3 linked regions of the Prolixibacter sp. NT017 genome follow. The protein of the gene in region 2 interacts with the protein of the main gene of each other region in a pairwise test. Links are inferred from orthologs where the notes say so. Each region holds a gene or a part of one and is shown on either strand. Other genes may lie near its edges.

What was found. The genes of interacting proteins can lie anywhere in the genome.
Region 1: the proteins of groL (region 2) and GJU87_RS14715 interact in binary tests that used the Escherichia coli proteins (3 or more experiments, as listed by UniProt). The link is inferred for Prolixibacter sp. NT017 from one-to-one orthologs.
Region 3: the proteins of groL (region 2) and GJU87_RS18680 interact in binary tests that used the Escherichia coli proteins (3 or more experiments, as listed by UniProt). The link is inferred for Prolixibacter sp. NT017 from one-to-one orthologs.

The regions. Positions count from the first base shown.
Region 1 is NZ_BLAV01000001.1:3,524,211-3,531,742, reverse strand. The notes cover bases 2,409-5,191. They hold GJU87_RS14715 (nucleotide exchange factor GrpE), read right to left. Parts: upstream 4,228-5,191; coding sequence 3,589-4,227; downstream 2,409-3,588. Other genes in these bases: murA (UDP-N-acetylglucosamine 1-carboxyvinyltransferase), read right to left, coding at 4,982-5,191; GJU87_RS14710 (TlpA disulfide reductase family protein), read right to left, coding at 4,391-4,942; dnaJ (molecular chaperone DnaJ), read right to left, coding at 2,409-3,552. Also shown: hisD (histidinol dehydrogenase), read right to left, coding at 1-1,247; hisG (ATP phosphoribosyltransferase), read right to left, coding at 1,259-2,125; more of dnaJ, read right to left, coding at 2,401-2,408; more of murA, read right to left, coding at 5,192-6,289; GJU87_RS14700 (DUF4290 domain-containing protein), read right to left, coding at 6,302-6,913; GJU87_RS14695 (ATP-dependent helicase), read right to left, coding at 7,069-7,532. UniProt on the Escherichia coli protein: Participates actively in the response to hyperosmotic and heat shock by preventing the aggregation of stress-denatured proteins, in association with DnaK and GrpE. It is the nucleotide exchange factor for DnaK and may function as a thermosensor.
Region 2 is NZ_BLAV01000001.1:4,774,622-4,782,343, forward strand. Bases 3,275-6,247 are described here. They hold groL (chaperonin GroEL), read right to left. Parts: upstream 5,592-6,247; coding sequence 3,957-5,591; downstream 3,275-3,956. Other genes in these bases: GJU87_RS19845 (manganese efflux pump MntP family protein), read right to left, coding at 3,275-3,823; groES (co-chaperone GroES), read right to left, coding at 5,633-5,911; secG (preprotein translocase subunit SecG), read right to left, coding at 6,204-6,247. Outside these bases: DNA-processing protein DprA, read left to right, coding at 250-1,380; GJU87_RS19835 (hypothetical protein), read left to right, coding at 1,717-1,872; GJU87_RS19840 (DEAD/DEAH box helicase), read left to right, coding at 1,923-3,239; more of GJU87_RS19845, read right to left, coding at 3,260-3,274; more of secG, read right to left, coding at 6,248-6,518; GJU87_RS19865 (hypothetical protein), read right to left, coding at 6,570-7,475; GJU87_RS19870 (LptE family protein), read right to left, coding at 7,488-7,722.
Region 3 is NZ_BLAV01000001.1:4,490,456-4,498,139, forward strand. The notes cover bases 2,409-5,343. They hold GJU87_RS18680 (ABC transporter ATP-binding protein), read right to left. Parts: upstream 4,299-5,343; coding sequence 3,519-4,298; downstream 2,409-3,518. Other genes in these bases: GJU87_RS18670 (amidohydrolase family protein), read right to left, coding at 2,409-2,681; GJU87_RS18675 (DUF4296 domain-containing protein), read right to left, coding at 2,698-3,078; GJU87_RS18685 (ABC transporter permease), read right to left, coding at 4,295-5,035. Outside these bases: GJU87_RS18660 (TetR/AcrR family transcriptional regulator), read left to right, coding at 1-188; GJU87_RS18665 (radical SAM protein), read right to left, coding at 689-1,471; more of GJU87_RS18670, read right to left, coding at 1,512-2,408; GJU87_RS18690 (mannose-1-phosphate guanylyltransferase), read left to right, coding at 5,392-6,480; GJU87_RS18695 (peptidylprolyl isomerase), read left to right, coding at 6,591-7,418; GJU87_RS18700 (peptidylprolyl isomerase), read left to right, coding at 7,495-7,684. UniProt on the Escherichia coli protein: Part of the ABC transporter complex MlaFEDB, which is involved in a phospholipid transport pathway that maintains lipid asymmetry in the outer membrane by retrograde trafficking of phospholipids from the outer membrane to the inner membrane.

The sequences.
Region 1 (7,532 bases), 1.3 Mb from region 2 along the record:
TTATGGGCATAAAGCAATTCCCCTTCGGCCATCGCTTCGATGATAGGTCCCAGCTGTTGGATGCCGTCTCTCGATATTTCCTGGAAAGTAATCTTCTTACAGAAACTTTCAAGGTTCAATCCGCTGAATGAGCGTGCCCATCCTTGTGTTGGGAGCGTGTGATTTGTCCCGGAAGCATAATCGCCGGCACTTTCGGGAGTGAAATTCCCCAGAAATACGGAACCGGCATTCGTTATCCGGTCAGCGTGGTTCGTGGTATTCCGGGTCGCAATGATTAAGTGTTCCGGTGCGTAGAAGTTGATTAGCTCAATCATCTGCTCTTCATCGTTCACCAAAATGGCCCGGCTATTTTCCAATGCTTTGCTGGCGATAGCCGCTCGTGGCAGTTCCGAAAGTTGCCGGTCGATGGCTTGCATGACCTTCGCGATAAGCGGTTCTTCGGTGGTAACCAGAACAACTTGGCTGTCCGGGCCGTGTTCAGCCTGTGATAGCAAATCGGCAGCAATGAATTCTGGTTCCGCTGACTCATCGGCCATTACAGCCAGTTCGGACGGACCTGCCGGCATATCGATGGCACAGTCGTTTACAGAGACAATCTGTTTGGCGGCCGTCACCCAGGAGTTTCCCGGTCCAAATATTTTGAAGACACGGGGAACCGTTTCTGTTCCGTATGCCATCGCACCGATAGCCTGTACACCGCCGATTTTATAAATTCTGGAAACCTCCACTAAACCGGCAGCGAACAGGATGGCCGGGTGAATTTCACCTTTTTCGTTGGGAGGTGTGCAAAGAACGATTTCCTTGCAGCCGGCAATCTGGGCCGGAATTCCGAGCATCAGAACAGTTGAGAACAGTGGCGCTGAGCCGCCGGGAATATAGAGTCCAACCTTGTCAATCGGTACAGATTTCTGCCAGCACTTCACGCCGGGTGCTGTTTCAATCATCCGCATAGGCGGCTTTTGTATCTCGTGGAAAGCGAGAATATTCTTTGCCGCTTTCTGAATGGCCTCTTTCAGTTCGGGCTCAATCAAATTTGCAGCCTTCTCCATTTCATCTTTGCTCACCCTGAATTCTTCCAGGTCGGCTCCGTCGAAACGTCTTGTATAATCACGAACAGCAGCATCACCTTTCTTTTTCACATTGTCAAGAATCATCCTGACCGTGCTGTTGATCGAAGAATAATTGTTAGCCGGGCGCGAGAGAATTTTGGGCCACGTATTAAAAAGAGGATAATTGTAAATCTGCATCGAACGAATTTTTATAATATCATTTTCTCAATAGGTACTACCAGGATGCCTTCCGCCCCGTTTTTCTTCAGGTTGCCGATGACCTCCCAAAACTCGTTGTCATCGATTACCGAGTGCAGTGAACTCCAGCCTTCAATAGCCAGGGGCATTACCGTTGGTGAAGTTGTTCCGGGCAGTACTTCAACAATCTTATCTATTTTGTGGTTCGGGGCATTTAGCAGGATATATTTTTTCCCTTTACCCATTTCCACCGACTCGATTCTGAAAATCAACTCATCGAGTATACCTTGTTTCTCTTTGGAAAGTTTTGGGTTAGCCACCAAAACAGCTTCGGATTTCATCACCGCTTCCACCTCTTTCAGGCGGTTGCTAACCAACGTACTTCCGGAACTGACAATGTCGAAAATGGCGTCGGCCAGGCCAATGCCGGGCGCTATTTCCACAGAACCCGTAATGACATGAATCTCAGCATCAATTTTCTTCTCAGCCAAAAAATCCTTGAGGATTTCCGGATAGGAAGTTGCAATTTTCTTTCCGTTGAACCATTCCGGACCTTCGTACTCGTTCACCTGTGACTGCGGAATTGCCAGTGAAAGGCGGCACTTACTGAACCCCAAATGTTTGATGACATCCACCTGCTGCTTCTTTTCAGCTACTTCGTTGAATCCGACAATTCCGATGTCAGCCACGCCGTCAGCAACTGACTGAGGGATATCATCATCCCGAAGGTACAAAACTTCCATGGGAAAATTTTTTGCTGCCGAGATGAGTCTTCTCTTGCCGGAAATCAGATCAATACCAGTTTCTTTAATCAGACCGACTGAGTCTTCGTTTAAGCGGCCTTTGGTCTGAATCGCGATGCGTAATGTTGAGTCCATGTCGATTTTTTAGATATAAAAAAAGGCTTACCTCATTCAAGGTAAGCCTGTTAATTTTAATGAATATTTTTTGACATTCCAATTAGGGCCTACCTTTTAGCAGGAGATGATGATGGCCGTAATGGAAAATTGCGTTGTTCATATTCTTATTGTTGCTGCAATGATACGTATTTTATAAAAACGGCACAACAGCAAACGAAAATATTGGAAGTATTTTAATGTTTAATTAATGCGAAAAAATAATGGCGGAGCATTAATCATAAACATTACTCTTATCAGAACATATCTTTTACCTTGTCAAAGAAATTCCGGTCCTCCGAAGCGGCATTTTTTGCACTGAAATTCTCCGATTCCTGGAGTTTTTCCAGTTGTTTCTTTTCGTCGTTGCTCAGTTTTTTCGGAACCCAAACGTGAATGCGAACCAGCAAATCGCCCTTGCCATAGCCGTTCAGATCGGGTAATCCTTTTCCGCGTAAGCGAAGTATTTTTTCCGGTTGTGTTCCGGCGTCAACTTTCACCTTCACCTTGTTATCAACCGTTGGTATTTCGGATGTTGTTCCCAAAGCCAAATCGGGGAATGACAGATACAAGTTGTAAATCAAATCATTTTCATCCCGAATCAGTTCCGGATGTTTCACTTCGTTGATAAGTACCAGCAAATCACCGGGAACACCACCACGACGAGCCGCGTTTCCTTTTCCGCTAACGGAAAGCTGCATGCCTTCAGCCACGCCTGCCGGTATTTTAATGTTAATAACCTCTTCACCTCTAACGATTCCCTCGCCGTGGCATTTATCACATTTATGCGTAATAATCTGACCTTCGCCACCACAAGTCGGGCAAGTGGAAGTGGTTTGCATTTGTCCGAGGAAGGTGTTGCTGATACGGGTCACCTGGCCTGAACCGTGACAGGTAGAGCATGTGCTGTAGCCATCGCTGCCCTTGGCCCCACTACCGTGACAACTGTCACAAGTGACGTATTTCTTGACCTTGATTTTTTTCTCTGTACCGTGTGCAATTTCTTTCAGTGTCAGGCTGGCTTTTACCCGTAGGTTGGAACCGCGGTTCGTGCGACGGTGTGTCCGTCCTCCACCGGATCCGAATCCGCCAAAACCGCCAAATCCACCACCAAAAATATCACCAAACATGGAGAAGATATCGTCCATGGACATGTCGTGGCCACTGAATCCGCCCTGACCACCGCCAAGTCCGGAGTGTCCAAATTGGTCATATCTCTGACGTTTTTCGGGATTGCTTAGTACCTCGTAAGCCTCGGCAGCCTCTTTAAAGTTCTCTTCAGCCGTTTTGTCACCCGGGTTTTTGTCGGGGTGGAACTGAATCGCCTTTTTTCGGTAGGCTTTTTTTATCTCTTCCGGGCTGGCACTTTTGCTAACCCCCAAAACTTCATAATAATCTCTTTTTGCCATTATCCGATTTCTTTCCTGTCAGTTAATATTTCCGTTTTACTCTCCAACTACCACTTTGGCAAATCGAATCACTTTATCATTCAATACGTATCCTTTCTGGATTACATCAACTACTTTGCCTTTCAGATCGTCGGATGGTGCCGGAATTTTTGTCAGGGCTTCATGCAGATCGGTATCGAACTCTGTTCCGTTGGCTTCAATTTCTTTTACACCATTTTGGTTCAGAAATTCTTTAAACTTGCCGTAGATCAGCTCAACACCGTCTTTCACGGCGGCTGATTCAAGTCCCTGTTCCATTGAACTAATGGCGCGTTCAAAATCATCGATAACCGGCAGAATATTGACCAGAATGCTCTCTCCAGCTGTTTTGGTCAGTTCCATTTTCTCCTTCAATGTTCTTCTGCGGTAATTATCGAATTCAGCAGAAAGGCGCAGATATTTGTCATTCATTGCTTCGACCTGCTTTTCCAATTCTGCTACTTTGTCCGCGTCCTTGTCCTTTTTCGACTTTTTCTTGTCTTTCTTATCGTCGTGTTTCTCTTCTGATTGTTTTTCTTTATCCGCTGTTGAAACTTCGTTATTGTCGGAGGAGCTGTCAATTGGTACTTCTTTTTCTTCCATTTCGTTGGTATTCATTTCTTTTTGTTCCTCCTGTTGTTTTTTTTCTTTGCTCATACGATTGAAGTTTTCTAATCGATTTCGTCACTGTTCAACAAAACTTTTGCCAATTGCCTAATTCGGACAAATTGACATTTTTCGCCCCTACCGACTGTCAAAGCGGTTGAGCCGAAAAGTAATTGTCCGCAAAAGTAAGGATTCCTACGGGACTGTTCGCAAATTATTTCTGTAATGTCGAAAGGGTCTCTATAAGTTGATTGCCACGAAGATTGCGGGCAACAATGACTCCTTTTCCGTTGATAAGAAAGTTGGAAGGAATTCCGCGCACGCCGTAAACTCCGGCGTATTTCGACATCCAGCCTTTCAAATCGCTGACGTGCCAGGGCCATGACAGGTTATCCATTTTGACTGCATGTTCCCATGCTGTATGGCTTTGGTCGAGCGAAACACTAAATACGGAAAAGCCTTTTCCTTCCTGAAAATTTTTATCCTTAAACTCATCGTAAGCTTTTACCACGTTGGGATTTTCGCGGCGGCATGGTCCGCACCACGATGCCCAGAAATCGATTAACACCATTTTCCCGCGCAAAGCGGAAAGTTTGAGGGTGTCACCATTGATGCCGGTTTCGACAATGTTGGGCGCTGTTTTTCCAACCGATGTTCCCACCGGCGGACCTGTGCTTTTGTTTTTGTGGTTCTTGGCAAGGCTTGCATTTGCCGTAAACGCAATAAAAGCTATAGTAAGCAGTGAGGTGAGGATGCGATATTTCATGATCATGTTTTTAAGTTCGACATTCAGAGATTGAATCTGTTATGATTCTCTTACAATCTTCGCGCCAAGACTGTTTAACCGAACGTCGATTGCTTCGTATCCCCGGTCGATTTGCTCGATATGATCGATGGTAGAGGTGCCGGAAGCGGAGAGGGCAGCGATAAGCAAAGCAACTCCTGCCCGGATGTCGGGTGAGGTCATATGTGTTCCCCGTAACTGAAGGGCCCGGTCGAGACCGATAACCGTTGCGCGGTGCGGATCGCAAAGGATGATTTTAGCTCCCATGTCAATCAGTCGGTCGACAAAGAACAAACGGCTCTCGAACATCTTCTGGTGAATCAGGACACTGCCGCGGGCTTGCGTTGCTACGACCAGGAAAACACTAAGTAAGTCAGGTGTTAGTCCCGGCCAGGGCGCATCGGCAATAGACATAATGGAACCATCGATGAACGATTCCACTTCGTAGTGTTCCTGGGAAGGAATAAAGAGATCGTCACCCCGGTTTTCGAGTTGTATGCCTAACCTGCGAAAAGCATCGGGGATGATACCCAGATTCTGTAACGAAACATTCTTAATCGTGAGGGCAGACGAAGTCATCGCTGCGAGGCCAATGAAACTTCCTACCTCTATCATGTCGGGCAGGAGCGTATGTTTGCATCCGCTTAGCGATGTGACACCATCGATGGTGAGCAGGTTGGAGCCAATTCCACTGATGTTGGCCCCCATCAAATTAAGCATTCTGCACAGTTGCTGTACATAGGGCTCACACGCTGCGTTATAAATGGTTGTGGTTCCTTTGGCGAGCGTGGCAGCCATCACCAGGTTGGCGGTACCGGTAACCGAGGCCTCGTCGAGGAGCATGTAGGTGCCGGAAAGTCGGTTGGCTTTTATTTGGTATTGGCCGTTATCTGCATCGTAATGAAAATCGGCCCCCATTTTTTCAAGACCGATAAAGTGGGTGTCCAGTCTGCGGCGCCCTATTTTATCGCCTCCGGGTTGTGGAATTATTCCTCTTCCAAAGCGGGCCAGCAGCGGACCGATGATCATAATAGAACCGCGCAAGCCACTTGCCAGCTTCCGGAATTCTTCGGTATTAAGATAATCGATGTCAACATGGTTGGCCTGAAAGCTATAATCGCCTTTTGCTTTGCGGTTTACTTTTACCCCAAACCCTTTCAGCATTTCGATGAGTTTTAGCACATCGCTGATTTCGGGGATGTTGGCGATATTTACCTCTTCGTCGGTGAGTAAGACTGCACAAATTACCTGTAAAGCTTCGTTTTTGGCTCCCTGTGGAATCAGTTCTCCGGTGAGTGAGCGTCCACCTTCTATGATAAACCGTGCCATATAAGTGGCTAATTACTTATGTTTCCGGTTAGCTCCTTTGCTTTTCTTTTTATTGCTGCTTCCGCCACTTTTGAGAATATCGCGGGTATCGGCAAGTCTTGAAATTTCTTCGGTTTTCAGGTCACCTTCCGATAATTCCTCCAGATCTTTTAAAATTTTATCGTCGTTTACCGTTTCCTTGTTCCAAACGACAAACGATTTCTTCATCTGGTTGGCCAGCATTTGGGTCAGTTGTTTTTTCTCCGGACTGTCATCGTCGTATTGAGCGGCTTGCTCGATCATCTTTTCGATGAGTTTTCCGTAGTGCCGATATTTGATCGGAGCATTAGTGTATGGTACCGGCTTGGGTTTTTCGAGGAAGGTTTCCGGACGGGGAGGATCATAAGGGTAGTCAATGTCCAGTTTGAAATCGGACATAATGGCGATATGATCCCATAATTTGTGTCGGAAATCGCTGACATCACGAAGATAGGGATACATGTTCCCCATGATTTCGATGATTTGATTGGCCGCACGGTTTCTCTCTTCGCGGTCTTCGATAGAAACCACGTAGTCAACCATTTTGTGAATATTCCTTCCGTACTCAGGAAGTTTCAGTTTTTTTCGATTCGAGTTATAATCCATTGAAAAGTATCTTCGGTTAAGTGGCATTTTGCATAATGCGGGAGTATCAGGCAAAAGCACGAGGGATTTCGATCACAAATCTAATCCTTTTGCCGCATAATACAAAAAGTTAAGGTTCTCGGGGTATCGAAAATGAATTTCGCAGCTGCCTTATCTTATTCCACGATTTTTAGTTTGGCAAATTTCAACAGCAGGTGTTTTTCTCCGGCATTGGGAAAAAATACCTTGGCTTTCCGGTCGGGCATTGTTCCTTCAATGGCTACTACCTTTCCCCGGCCAAAACGTTGATGTTCCACAAACATGCCGGCCTGTATTTCTTCCGGATCGCTTCCCGTAAATGCTGTGGCATTTTGTCTGCTGGCTTCATTCAGACGGGTAAGGCGTTTCCCGAGTTGTTCATTGCCCTGTTGACTGCGAATACCCATTGGGCTTCGCTTGGCACTTCTCGTTTCCTCCTTGGCAGTGGGTACTGATTCCCGTCTGGGAATATGAGCTTGCAGTCCTCCGGATTTGAAATAGAGGAATTGCTCGTCAATCTCGCCGATGAAACGGCTGGGATTACAAAATTCGAGATTTCCCCAGCGATAGCGTTGTTTGGCAAACGAGAGCCATGCATTTT
Region 2 (7,722 bases):
TTAATACGTTGTATTCTGTCGGTAGTTAAGACAGCTTAATTCAGCGCGAAAAGTTAACGGAATTTGTGGTAGATTGACGGTATTTTCACCATTAAAGAGCCTGATTTTGTTAATTTATATTGATTTTAATCATGTTATGTTTAGCCAGTTAGCGTCGAAGTGACAGCCTGTTACTGTACGAATGGGCTTTCTTAGCTTTTGATTGTTTATGACTTGAAAGATCTGAATTACCGGCGATTTTAGTAACTTATGGTATCATTTTTCCGAACCATGACTGACGACCGGCTATATCAAATTGGCATTTCATTAATTCCTCTCGTGGGATGCATCACAGCACGGAACCTGGTGGCCTATACCGGGGGTATCCGGGAAGTATTTCACACCTCCGAGAAGGAGCTGCGCGAGATTCCGGGAATCGGTACCGTTTTAGCCCGGAATATTGCGAAAAGCGATGTGTTGAAGCGGGCTGAAAAAGAGTTGAAATTCATCGAAAAGAATCAAATTCGACCCCTGTTTTATCTCGATAAGGAATACCCCGAGCGTTTAAAAGCCTGCAGCGACGCACCGGTGATGTTGTACGTGAAAGGTGAACCTGATTTAAATGCGACGAAAATCATTAGCATTGTGGGAACGCGCAGTGCAACGGATTACGGATACCAGATGGTGGATGAGATGCTGAATGATTTAGGAAATCGCAATTACCGGGTTATGGTGGTTAGTGGATTGGCTTATGGTATCGATATCCGGGCGCACCGGGCAGCATTAAAAAATGGGTTGCCTACTGTTGGTGTGCTGGCCCACGGTCTCGATAAGCTATATCCTCAGTTACATGCCGGAACAGCACGCGAAATGGTGAATCATCAGGGAGGCCTGGTGACCGATTTTATGAGTGGTTCGACCATCGACCGGAAGCATTTTATTCGTCGTAACCGGATTATTGCCGGACTGGCCGATGCCACGTTGGTGATTGAATCGGCGCACAAAGGTGGTGCATTGGTAACAGCTGAAATTGCCAATTCCTATAACCGCGACGTGTTTGCTTTTCCCGGAAGGAAGGGAGATGCGTTTTCCGAAGGGTGTAACTTCCTTATCAAATCAAACCGGGCTGCGCTCATCGAGTCGGTAGCTGATTTGGAATACATCATGAACTGGGAGCCCGCAAAGGGCCGACCCGATGCCGTTCAGCCGCGCCTGTTTTCCGATTTATCGGAAGATGAAAGAGTGGTGATTACCATCCTGGAGGAAGAAGGGCCGCTGGCCATCGATATCCTCTGTATCAAAAGTGGTATGCCGATGAACAAAGTATCTCCGCTGTTGCTCAACCTCGAGTTTGCCGGCCTGGTGAAAGGACTTCCCGGTAAGGTATTTAAGCTGCTGTAAATTGGTTGATGATTATGGTTGCGCCTGGTTTTCCGGCAGGACTACAAAATGTAGTGTGCTCCCGCGTTGTGCCGGGAAGAAAATACGAAATGTAGTTTTCTCTCGCATCCTTCCGGCAACGAACTACAAAATGTAGTTACTTCCTGTATCGTGAAGAGAACGAACTACAAAATGTAGTTTACTCCCGCGTTGTGTTGGGAAGGAAATACAAATTGTAGTTTCCCCTCGTGTCGTTTCGGCAAGGAACTACAAAATGTAGTTTGCTCCCGGTGTCCGGACAAAAGCCATCTGCCATCGGCAGAAGCTTCCCGCAAGGAAAAAAGACGTCGTCGCCAAATGCGGTTACTTGTTGCATTGTGGCGGGAACGAATCGCGAAATGCGGTGGTTCTACTTTTCGTGAAGAGAACCTTTCGCGGATGGTGATTGGCCCTTATTCAGCAGAGAATATCATCAAATCGGTTCTTCCTGTTAAACGACAAACAATGTGTTGAGGCAATTCGTTGGGAAAGTGTATTTTTGCAGGCAAACGAATACCAGTATAATGAAGACATTTCAGGAATTAGGTGTAGGAAAATCGATTTTGAAGGCGTTGGATGAGATTGGCTTCGAGGAGCCGACTCCGATTCAGGAGAAAGCCATTCCTGCCATCAAATCGGGGCAGGATGTGTTGGGGATTGCCCAAACCGGAACCGGAAAAACGGCTGCCTACCTGATTCCGTTGTTCATGAAGCTGGTGAAGGCGGAAGGAAACGATCCGCGCGCTATCGTTTTGGTTCCCACGAGGGAATTGTCGCTGCAGGTTGGCGAAGATATCGAGGAACTGACGGGCTATTCCAATATCCGGTATGCTGCTGTTTACGGCGGTGTTGGCTGGACGAAACATGCTGCTTTGGTGGAACCGGGAATCGATATCCTGGTAGCGACACCCGGGCGGTTGTGGGATTTGTACAAGGCTGGTGCGGTTTCATTTAAGAAAGTGAAAACACTGGTGATTGATGAGGCTGACCGAATGCTGGATATGGGCTTTATTCATCAGTTGCATCAATTGTTTGAGGTAATTCCGCCCAAGCGGCAAAACCTGCTTTTTTCGGCTACTTTTTCCGGAAAGGTGGAGAAAATGAGTGATGAATTCCTCGATTTCCCCGTGCGTGTGGAAGTAGCGCCGTCGGCGACACCGGCCGAAAAGGTGGAGCAGTATTTTTACAATGTTCCCAACTACCGCAGTAAACTCAACCTGATTCATTACCTGTTGCGGGATGAAGAGAAGTTTAACCGCGTACTCATTTTCTGCCGTACGAAAGAGAATGCCGAAGGAGTTTACAAAGTCATCAAGCGGAAGACGGAAGGTGAGGTGCGTATTTTGCATTCGAACAAAGGACAGGTCACGCGCATCAACGCCATTAACGCGTTTAAGAAAGGTGAAGTGCGGGTACTGATTTCAACGGACGTTTCGGCGCGGGGAATTGACGTATCACGCATCAGCCACGTGATTAACTTCGATTTGCCGCCCAACGATGAAGATTACGTTCACCGGATTGGACGAACAGCCCGTGCCAGTTACGAAGGTGAGGCCATTTCGTTGGTGAATCCGGCCGAGATTTATCATCTGGAACGCATTGAAAAACTTATCCGGATGGAGATTCCGGAAAAAAGTGTTCCGGAAGATGTGGAGTTGGTGGAATCGACCCGGCGGGAGTTGCAGGAACAGGCACGCGAAATTGACCGGGTGAAGCGGGTTAATGACCCCGATTACAAGGGGGCTTTTCATGAAAAGAAAAGGCGGGGCAAGAAGAATAATTTCGATTTCAATTCGAAGAGTAAACACTTGCGGGGAAAAAAGAAGCCGCGCCGGAGATAGATACTTCCGCCGTAAGGCGATTACGAAAAGAGGTGCTCCAGCAGGATTTTGAATCCGATGGCGAGCAAGACAATTCCTCCAAGAAGTTCCATCCGTTTACCGAAGCGGTTGCCGACATTCTTCCCAATCCGGATACCCAACATGGAGAAAAAGAAGGTGACGCCGCCGATGATGATGGCTCCTTCAAAAAGGTCGCCGGGAGAAGCTAACGCATAGGAAAAGCCCACAATCAGCGCATCGATGCTGGTGGCAATAGAAAGAGTGAGGATTTTGCCCCATGAGTACACGTTGGCCATTCCCTCCGTATTTTCTTTATCGAGACTTTCGAAAATCATTTTCCCTCCCAGGTAGGATAAAAGTGCGAAGGCAATCCAGTGATCGATGTGTTCCACAAAATCTTTGATTTCGGAACCCACAAACCATCCCAGCAATGGGAGCAATCCCTGGAAAAAAGCTAACGACAAAGCGATTTTGACTGCATGTTGGAAGGAGATTTTTCGTTCGGCCAGACCACAACTAATGGAAACAGCAAATGAGTCCATGGAGAGGCCCAGAGCGAGAATCGAAACGGTCAGTAAATCCATGCAAAAGATTTTGAACGAAGATAGAAAAACCGCGGGAATCGGGCAAAATCGAGCAAGAATAAAGCCGCCCGGAAATTCCGGACGGCTTGTTCAAAACCAATAAAAGGTTGCTATATATTGTTCGATGTATCGATTACATCATTCCGGGCATACCTCCGCCCATTCCGCCTGCCGGCATTGGAGGATTGTCCTCTTTCTCTTCAACGAGAACACACTCGGTGGTGAGGAACATACCTGCGATAGACGCTGCATTTTCAAGAGCAACACGGGTTACTTTAGCCGGGTCGATAACGCCTGATTCGAACAGGTTCTGGTATTCACCTACGCGGGCGTTGTAACCAAAGTCGTCTTTGCCTTCCATTACTTTGTGCACGATAACAGCACCTTCCAGTCCGGCGTTGGCTACAATCTGGCGCATCGGCTCTTCGATGGCACGTTTCACGATTTCGATACCGGTGGTTTCGTCTTCGTTGTCACCTTCGAGGTTTTTCAGTACGTTGGTAGCGCGGATGTAAGCTACTCCACCTCCGGGTACGATACCTTCTTCAACAGCTGCACGGGTTGCACTCAGCGCATCGTCAACGCGGTCTTTCTTCTCTTTCATTTCCACTTCCGAAGGAGCACCTACGTATAGTACAGCAACACCACCTGACAATTTAGCCAGACGTTCCTGCAGTTTTTCGCGGTCGTAATCGGAAGTAGTTGATTCGATCTGGTTTTTAATCTGAGCTACACGGGCAGCAATGTTGGAGCCCTCGCCTGAACCATTCACGATAGTGGTGTTCTCTTTGTCAACGGTGATCTTTTCAGCCTGACCCAACATCTCCAGAGTGGTGTCTTCCAGTTTCATACCTTTTTCTTCGGTAATCACGGTTCCACCGGTCAGGACAGCGATGTCTTCCAGCATCTCTTTACGGCGGTCGCCGAATCCGGGCGCTTTCACGGCGCATACTTTCAATCCGGCACGCAGACGGTTCACTACCAGGGTAGCTAACGCTTCACCATCGATGTCTTCAGAGATAATCATCAACGGACGACCAGACTGGTGAGTAGCTTCCAGGATTGGAACCAGGTCCTTCATGGTTGAGATCTTCTTGTCGTGAATCAGGATGAAAGGATTTTCCAGTTCAGCTGACATTTTCTCGGTGTCGGTTACAAAGTAAGGAGAGATGTAACCACGGTCGAACTGCATACCTTCCACTACTTCAACGTAAGTTTCGGTACCTTTGGCTTCTTCTACCGTGATAACGCCTTCTTTGTGAACTTTCTCCATTGCCTCGGCAATCAGTTTTCCGATTTCGAAATCGTTGTTTGCTGAAATACGGGCTACCTGTTCAATTTTGCTGTAATCGTCACCAACCGTTTTTGACTGATCTTTGATGCTTTGAACAACTTTGGCAACTGCTTTGTCGATACCGCGTTTCAAGTCCATTGGATTGGCACCGGCAGTTACGTTTTTCAGTCCAACATTGATGATAGACTGTGCCAGTACAGTTGCAGTAGTCGTACCGTCACCGGCATCGTCACCTGTTTTGGAAGCTACTTCTTTAACGAGCTGTGCGCCCATGTTGGCATATGCATCCGACAGTTCGATTTCTTTGGCGACAGTTACACCGTCCTTGGTTACCTGAGGTGCACCAAATTTCTTGTCAATAATAACGTTGCGTCCTTTAGGGCCCAGCGTTACCTTTACTGCATCGGCAAGTTGATCGACGCCTTGTTTCAGCAACTCGCGTGCTTCGATTTCAAATTTGATCTCTTTAGCCATGTTATTTTTTCATTTTAATTTTTGTACAATCGGTCTTTTCACTATGCGATGTAAAGAACATCTGACTGAGAAATCAACAGGTAGTTTTCATCGTCGATCTGAAGCTCAGTGCCTGAATATTTACCATAGAATACAGTGTCCCCAACTTTAACCTCCATGGGTTCATCTTTCTTATCGGCTCCCACTTTCACAACCGTTCCCAATTGTGGTTTTTCTTTGGCTGAGTCGGGAATGATAATTCCTCCGGCGGTCTTCTCTACAGCCTCTTGTGGCTGTACCAGAATCTTGCCGGCAAGTATTCTACCTTTCAGTTCTGTCATCTTGTATTGTATTTTTCGTTAGACAAAAGTTATTTCATTGACACCCGCTATTCATCATATTACGTGCCAAAGCAGGTACAAGCCTGTTATAGGCTGCATTCAGGACAAAAAATCATTTGGATAAGGAAGATTGGAGGACGTTGTTTTTGTAATTCGAATAAAATCAGGCAGGTATGATTTTATCTTGTTGTCAGTTGGGGCTGACAAGCTGACATTTGATTGCTTTTGGAAATGTCAGGCATAAAAAAAGCCCACCATCTGGTGAGCTTTCTCTAATTCTATCAGGGTAATATTATTGACCGTTGCTTTGTTGCGTTGTATTGTCTGAATCCCCTTGTTGAGGTGCTGCCTGTGGGAAAGTAGGCAATTCAGTCGGGTCTGCCGCATTTTCAATCTGCTTTTCAATAGCCGAACGCTGCTGTTGTCCCTGGCGCGGAATAAAAGCCGAAGCAGAAACAGACAGAATGAGGAGTGCACCAGCCAGGTACCAGGTCGCTTTCTCGAGAAAGTCGGTGGTTTTACGAACACCCATTACTTGATTTGAGCCTGAGAAAGTTGAAGTCAGACCTCCACCTTTCGAGTTCTGTACCAGCACAATCAAAATCATGAGGATACAGATTATGAAAATTAAAACGGTTATCAGTGTATACATATCGGGTTATCTATTTAGCAGTTTCCTGACATCTTCAATTTGCCGAGCAAAGTAAATACTTTTTTCGGGATATTTCAAACTTAATTTTTGAAAAGCTTTGATGGCTTTTTCGTAGTATCCCTGCTTTACGTAGATGTGTGCAAGGGTCTCTGTCATAAATTCATCCGTTTCTTCAGCGCTTCGCTCCGAGATATCTTCCTGCTGACCGTCTCCCTTTCTGGCCGGCGATATGGTCGGTCGGGTTTCCAGAAATTTGTCAATCAGGTTATCTTTCCCTTCTTCCTGCTCCGGCTTCTCTTCCTCCGACTTGTTGTTCTTCTTCGCGTTGCGGTTAATCGATTTGCTCAGGTCGGACAATCCTTTGATGCTGGTTACATCTTCATCGAGTTGATAAAAAGATGGTTCCATTACGTCAAAGTCAAGCAAATCGAATGACTTTTGCGGCTTTTGAGCAACAGGCTCGTCCTCTTCTGCCGTATCCGGATGTTCTTTTTCCGGAGACTCTTTTCCGGGCTGTGCGTGTGTTACATCCTCTGCCAGTTCGAAGATTCCCTCATCCTCTTCCGTTGCCGTCCCGGTTTTCTCTTCTTCAGGAGACGTGGCAACTGATTGCGGCGGCATTTCTATCTCGGCCGTTTCCTGCTTCGGTTCATAGACCTCGGCTTCATGGCGGGCTTTGGGATGCAACAGGAAATAGAGCATCGACCGGTCGGTGACGTTGGCGGCCGCTACTTTTAACTGGTTCGTAAACCGAAAGCTTTTTTCGTTGAGTAGGTTGCGGGCATAGAGCATATGAGCCGTCTGGAAAAACGGGAATTCATCCAGTATTTCCTTCAGTTCGCCCAGCGACTTTTCATTTAACTGAGTTGGGTCGTCCAGGTATCGCATCATTTGCTCTCTGTTCATCGACATAACTACTCGTTTTTACCAGTTCGCTACCGAGCGGTTGAAAATATCATCTACCAACTGTTCGGTGATGTCTTGTACGGCTGCATCTTCCACGTCACTCAGGTTTCTCGTACTATCCCAATCATAATAGGCCGAGAAGGTCGAATTAAAGTCTTGATCGTGATTTTTGTTGTTCACGAACTTCACTTTTACCGTCACGGTTAGCCGGTTTTGCGATGCAACATCACGGCCATCGTTACTTTGCTGAATC
Region 3 (7,684 bases), 290 kb from region 2 along the record:
TGCTGGAAGGCGCCCGTCGTGGGAAATTTTCCGTACGTGATTTTACGCTGGTGGCCATCGGGATTACGACCGCGATTCGCGGACTGGAAATGCCGCTTTCGGCCGGTCCTTACAAATCAACCGATCTGGAGAAAAGTGTGGATGCGATTGTCCGTATCATCAACTATGGTATCATGAAAAGGGATTGATTTCCCGGAAAGATAAAAGAACCTAACCTGTCGATTCCCGGCAGGTTTTTTTGTGCTATCACCGTTCTGTTTAACGTAATCCATTAGGTCTTTTACCTTTTCGATTGGGTTCGGGACCTAAACGATTCGGTCTTTTTGCCAAATTTTTAGGTCTGCTTGCCAAACGATTGGCTGATGAACCTATTCATTTCGGTCTTTTTGCCAAAAATTTGAGTAATCGGCCCAATCGAAGAGCTAAATTGCGTAATCGAGAGGGTAAAATTGAGCGTCGATGTACTAATTTATCACGTGGATGTTTAAATATTGAGCTTCGAAACGCTAATCTATCGCATCGATCCTCCGGATCAACGAAGTGATGCTCTATTTTTCAGGATACAAGGGGTACACTAACGATGTACTTCCGTGATTTTGGGAATGGAAACGATAAATTGCCCAATCGGGATGAAAAAATACTGTATAGAGGTTCAAAGGGAACAGCTCGAATGGATGCGGGAGACTTTTTACCCGCTTACCTGCACATCAATACCCAATTTATCCTTCACGCGGGTGGCAATTTTTTCCAGATCGTCAGTCGTCACTTTCGAAAGATTCTGTGTGGGCGTATCACGGGCAATGGTGTATATCATCACTCGTTCAGGGCTAATTTCTGCCAACAGTTTCAACCAGGCCGAAAGCTCTTCTTCGGTAGTATTGTCAATCTGGTGGCCCGAAAACTCTCCCCGGATAAACATGGTTTGAACGGTCAGCTTCCCTTCGAATTTCTTCATGTTATTTACCACTTCCACTAAGTGAAAACGCCCCAGCGGGCAATCGAGCAACTGGATGGTTTCGGGGATAGCCGAGTCGAGTTTCAGGATGTTGTCATCCACTTTTTTCAGTGCTTCTACCACCTTCGGTTTGTGCAACATGGTCGAATTAGAAAGGACTGCTATTCGGGCATCAGGAAAGTATTCGTTCCGGATGGAGATGGTGTCATCGATAATATCAGCAAAATCGGGATGAAGTGTCGGCTCTCCGTTTCCTGCAAAGGTCAACACATCGGGAGCTTCCCCCGCGTTTTTCATCTCCGCCAGTTTTTCGCGCAGCAGTCGGGCAACGGTTTCCCGTGAAGGTAGTTCGGCTTTCTTTTCCCGTTTGTGTGGAGTCCAGCCACACTCGCAATAGATGCAGTCGAACGAGCAGACTTTGGTGTCGTTGGGGAGCAGGTTGATGCCTAGCGAAACCCCTAGTCGGCGACTTTTGACGGGGCCGAAAATAGTTTGGTCGAAAAGAAATGTGGACATGGCAATAATTTGCTACAAAGATGGGAAATTCTTCGTCAATTTAGATTAGCCGTTTTACCCGCGATCCCGACAGTAATTTCAGTTGTTGCAAATCCATGCCGGTGATGAGATTCAGACCGGGTTTTTTCCCGGGTGCAATCGTACCGAGTTGCTCGTCCATCCGAAGGGCTTTCGCGCCGTTTCCGGTAGCCCATTGCACCAGTTCACCGAATGGTATGTCGGGGAAATACTGGTGAAGGGTAATCATTTCGTCGAGTACCGACAGCGAATGATTGGACGACAGACTATCGGTGCCAAGGCAGATACTCAGTCCGTTGGAGCGGAGTAGTTCCACATCCGGGAGACGATCTTCGATAAATAAATTGGAATTGGGGCACAACACCAGCGATGTTTTCCCCTCGTCGCGGTTAGCATGGAGCCAATCGAGTTCTTCTTTTCCGGTAAACGTATTGTGTACGAGGAGTAACTGGCTCGAGGCCGGCAAAAACGGCAATACGCTTTCCAGCGAATTCTTCCCGGTAGGATGAAACGATTTTAGATCGATGCCGAGATTTTTCCTGATGTGCTTGGCGATCTTGCCTTTTCCCGTTTGGTAGAGTTCGTTTTCCTCTTTGCTCTCCTGGTTATGCATGGTGAGAATCGCGTTCTGTTCTAACGCCAGTTCACCTATTTTATGGAAAAGTTGCTCCGAAATGGAATAAGGTGCGTGGGGAACAACCGAAGCATTTATTCCAAGGGCGAACGCTTTCTTCTGCAAGAGTGAGGTGTATTCAAAAGCTGCATCGGCTCTTGCGGGAGAAAATCCTAATGCTTCGATGAAGGTGTGATACTGAATAGGCGACGATTTTTTCGTGTCGAAAGCCAGTGGATTGTTGGCAATATCTCCCACCGCCACAATTCCGTTTCGCTGCATTTCAGCGTCGGCAATCCGGGCCGCTTCTTTGATGAGGTCTTCCTGTATTTCGCGTTGTTTGACAATGCGCGAAAGAAATTCGGCCATGCCGGTTTTTTCCGGAAACGTATTTCTCAGATGCGATAACTCGAGGTGGCAGTGCGCATTCACGAATCCCGGAACGATAACTCCGCTGTAAAATTTTACGTTGGCTTTTTCCGGCAGTTGACCACCGGTGTCGATGATTTCTTTAATGGTGCCATCCTTTTCGGTTACAACGATCCCGTTTTTGTAAACTTTTCCGTTACCGGTGAATATGTAATGAGCTGCGAACTTATTTTTTGCCATCGTCGGGCTTGAGTTTGGGTTCTTCTTTCTTTGCCTGTTCTTCCATCTCGTTAAGCCGGTTCAGAACCTGGTCGTAAATGGCATCATATTTTTCGGGATGTTTGCCATAGTAGAGCACCGATTTGGCAAATACATCCGGGTCGACGTCGTGTTTCTTGCAAATGGAAAAATAAAGGTCGTTGGAAAAATTTTTGGTGGTTTGATCGAGTCGGAATCGTTGACCGTTGATGGCCTCCGAGAGGTGCATATCGACCAGCAGATCCACCATCTGTTTTTGAGGGAGAATTCCTTTCGGAATTTTATTACTGTCGGAGCACGAAGCCAGCAGCCATAGCGTCGATATGAGTATGAAAATTTTTGTCCGCATGATTCTGTTTTAATGTGACCAAAGATACTTACCCATTGCATGAAAGACAAATGTTAAAGTTGCTGAAAATTGGGGGACCACCGTATTAAAGAGTCTGTTTTGGGTTATGACGGGGCGATTTTTATCCTCGCAATTGCTGTTTTATGTCATATTATCGCAAAAGGGTAACAAACGTCAGTCTTTAGGGGCAGCGAAAAATATATTTTTGACATTGGTTTCGAAGAAGTTCAATTAAAATAGTGAGGTAAGAGTTGGCCGGGTAAATTACGAGTAGGATTCGTCGACGACATAATAGTCGATGAAATGCCGGCCGGCAGAATACGAGAGAGTGTGAGCGACCGACAGCGGATGGTTCGAATTTCCGGTTGTCCGTTGAAGGTCTGTAAATACGTGTGGAATAGCTGGAAAACGGTAGTCTGGCGGCTACCGTTTTTTTTATTCTATGATTGTTCGTCTTTTAATTCCTGCTTTTTCAGCGTCCGCATCTCGCGGTAAAGCGGTGAAGCAAAAACAAAGTCGTTCAGCTTCTCATTCGACGTGTAAAGAATTTCGTTTTTATTCCCTTCCCACCATTTTTCTCCATGCGAAATGAACAGAATGTTGTCACCAATTTCCATTACCGAGTTCATATCGTGTGTGTTGATAATGGTCGTGATGTCCAGGTCGCGCGTAATCTGATTGATCAGGTTGTCAATCAGAATGGAGGTCATCGGGTCGAGACCCGAGTTGGGCTCGTCACAAAACAGGTATTTCGGATTGAGCACGATAGCCCGGGCAATTGCTACACGTTTGCGCATCCCTCCCGAAATCTCCGCCGGATATAATTCGTTGGCACCTTTGATGTCAACCCGTTCGAGGCAGAAGTTAACCCGTTCAAGCTTTTCCTTTTCTGTTTGCTTGCTGAACATGTCGAGCGGAAAGCGCACATTTTCTTCTACCGTAAGGGAATCGAACAACGCACCGCCCTGGAAAACCATGCCGATATCCTGCCGCAAACTTTTCCGTTCTTTATTTGAGAAGTGGGCCACATCTTCTCCGTTGTACAGAATTTCTCCCTCATCAATCTCGAGTAAGCCAACAATGGATTTCAGCAAAACGGTCTTACCCGAACCGCTTTGTCCGATAATCAGATTGGTTTTTCCTTTCTCGAATTTGGTGGATATATCTTTCAGAACCGGGCGTTCTTCGAAGGATTTGCACAGGTTTTTTATCTCGATCATTTGAAGAAGATTTGCGTCAGAATTAAATCAAAAAAGAGAATTAAAATACTGGTTGTTACCACCGACTGCGTACTTACTTTTCCTACCTCGAGCGCACCTCCATCGACATAATAACCTTTGTATGCCGGCACCGATGCAATGAGGAAACCGAATACCAGCGTTTTCAATCCCGAAAAGGTGACATAGTAAGGCACGAATGCATAAGTCACACCATTTAGATACTGAGCGGTTGTGACAACTCCGGCCATTGGACCTGCGATTAAACCACCAACCAGTCCCGTCGCAATGCTCAGGATGAAAAGCATAGGACTCACAAAAACTACCGCAATAATTTTGGGAAGAATGAGAAACGAAGCCGAATTGACCCCCATAATCTCCATCGAATCTATCTGCTCGGTGATTCGCATACTTCCTATTTCGGTAGCAATGTTGGCACCTACTTTCCCGGCCAACATCAGGCTAAGAACCGTCGAAGAGAATTCGAGTATGAGTGTATCGCGGTTGCCAAGCCCAATCAAGTAGCTTGGCATAAACGGATTGGTCAGGTTATAGGTTAACTGAAGGGTGATAATTCCTCCCATGAAAACCGATATGATTACCACGATACCAATGGAATCGATTCCAAGTTTTTCGATCTCAACCAGTAACTGACGCCAGTAAATCCGGCCTTTTTCCGGCTTGCTGAATACTTTCTTCATCAGTAACATATACTGGCCCAGGTGGAAGAAGAATTTCATATATCTGGTTTTTCTGATTCTTTGTAATGCTTTCTGTCGTGCATTCTTTGCTCAGGCTCTGTTGAATTTCTGGTCTGATTTTCAGTCCGGCACTTTAACCTGTTATTGTACAAATATGCGCGTGTCTTTGTTTTACGGATAAAATAACAGGTTGAATATCAGTAGTTATTTTCTCCGAACATTTCTTTCCTAACCACCCGAATCGGATGGATAACCTTTTTGATACATTGATCTAAAAGTACAAAATTATTAAGGAATGCTCTTATATCTGCCTTTTCTTAGCTATTTGATCATCCTGAAGGATTTTGACTTTACCTTTGCAAAAATTTGGATAAATTTGGTACAAAACCGTTCATATGGACAATTGCAATAATTACTGCGTCATTATGGCTGGTGGTATCGGAAGTCGATTCTGGCCGCTCAGTACACAAGACAGACCGAAACAATTTATTGATATTCTGGGAGTAGGAAAGTCTTTACTTCAACTCACTTTTGAACGCTTCAACAAGATATTCCCTGCTGAAAATATACTGATAGTAACCAGTGAGCGCTACCGCGAAATGGTGTTGGAGCAGCTGCCTCAGCTGGATTCTGACCAGGTGCTGTGTGAGCCACTCAGACGAAATACAGCGCCTTGTATGGCTTATGCGACCCATAAAATTCTTAGCCGCTGTAAAGATGCCAACATCGTTGTGGCTCCATCCGACCATCTGATTTTGAAAGAAGATGCATTCCTGGAGGAGATTCGTAAAGGCATGGATTTCACCGAGAAGAATAACGCACTTTTAACGCTTGGTATTAAACCAAGCAGGCCCGAAACGGGGTACGGATATATCCAGGTAGCAGACAGTTGTGAGTACGCTGATTACGATAACCTGTATCATGTAAAAACATTTACCGAAAAGCCCGATCGGAAAATGGCTCAACTGTTTATGGAGACGGGCGAGTTCTTTTGGAATTCGGGTATCTTTATCTGGTCTGTGCAAGCCATTCACGAAGCATTGTCGAAGTACCTTCCGGATGTAAATACCATTTTCGAGAAGGGCTACAAATATTACCATACAGAGGATGAAGTCCATTTCATCAATAAAGCGTATTCTGAATGTCCGAATATTTCCATCGATTACGGGATTATGGAAAAAGCGGATAACGTTTATGTTCTATGTTCCGATTTTGGCTGGTCCGATCTGGGAACCTGGGGCTCCCTTCACGAAAATCATCATGTCGATGAAAATCAGAATGCCGTTTGGGGAGACAAGGTTTTTCTGTATGAAACCAGAGATAGCATCATCAATATGCAAGGTGAGAAAACCGCGGTGGTCCAGGGGCTGGAAGGATACATTGTCGTGGAAACAGACAATACCCTGTTGATTTGCAAAAAGGATGATGAGCAGCAAATCAGGCAGTTTGTTGCAGATGTGAATCTGGCGGAAGAGAAAAAGTAATCACAAAATATTTATTACAATAAGAGGCTTCCTCAAAAGGAGGCCTTTGTTGTTTTGCCTGTCATCTGATCTGGCTGATTTTTATACCTTAGGCATCAAATCTGAAAATTATGCAACGAAAAATCCATCTTTTCCTGGCGCTGGCCATCCTGTTCCTCGCGTCCTGTTCTCATTCCGGTAAAACCGGAAAACAAAAAGGACCGGTCGTACTGATAAAAACAGAATATGGCAACATGAAAGTGTTGTTGTACAACGAAACACCACAACACCGCGATAATTTCCTGAAACTGGTCAAGCAGGGATTTTACAACGGACTGCTTTTCCACCGCGTAATTCCTGAGTTTATGATTCAGGGCGGCGATCCGAAGTCGCGGGATGCGGAGCCCGGTCAGATGTTGGGAAACGGTGGCCCGGGTTACACCCTTCCGGCAGAATTCCGGCCCGATTTGATTCATAAGAAAGGTGCCCTGGCAGCGGCGCGCCTGGGCGATCAGGCCAATCCCGAAAAACGCTCGTCCGGTTCTCAGTTTTACATCGTCGAAGGGAAAGTATTTACACCGAAAGCCCTGGATTCGCTGGAAGCATTGCGTACGCAGCATGAAGCTCAGACAATTTATCATCAGTTGTTTATGAAAAAGGCCGATTCGGTACGCATATTGCAGGAGCAAGGGAAGCAGATTGAGTATGCGGACATGCTCGATCGACTGGAAAAGCAGGCTCAGGATAGTGCCGCTTTGCATCCGTTCCACTTTACGAGACAGCAACGGGAAACTTATACCACCATTGGCGGCGTTCCGCATCTCGATGGCAACTACACCGTATTTGGTGAGGTGATTGAAGGCCTGAATGTAATCGATTCCATTGCTCACGTAAAAACGGATGAGCACGACAGGCCCGTGAAAGATGTGAAGATGAGCATGAAAATATTGAAGGATTAGCGAAGAAGTCAGGCTATTTGCCTGTTTCTTCAATTTTCATTTTATTCACGGAAAACATTCAAAAACAGACCGGATTGTGAAGAAGATCGTTTTCTTGTTGGTATTATTTTTTGCAGTAATTGCTGCTAAAGCTCAGCAGCCCGAACATGTTGTGGTTATCTCAACGAACTTCGGTGATATGAAGTGCAAATTGTATAACGACACACCGAAGCACCGCGACAAATTTCTGCAGGAGGTCAGGAAGGGATATTACAACGGAACCTTGT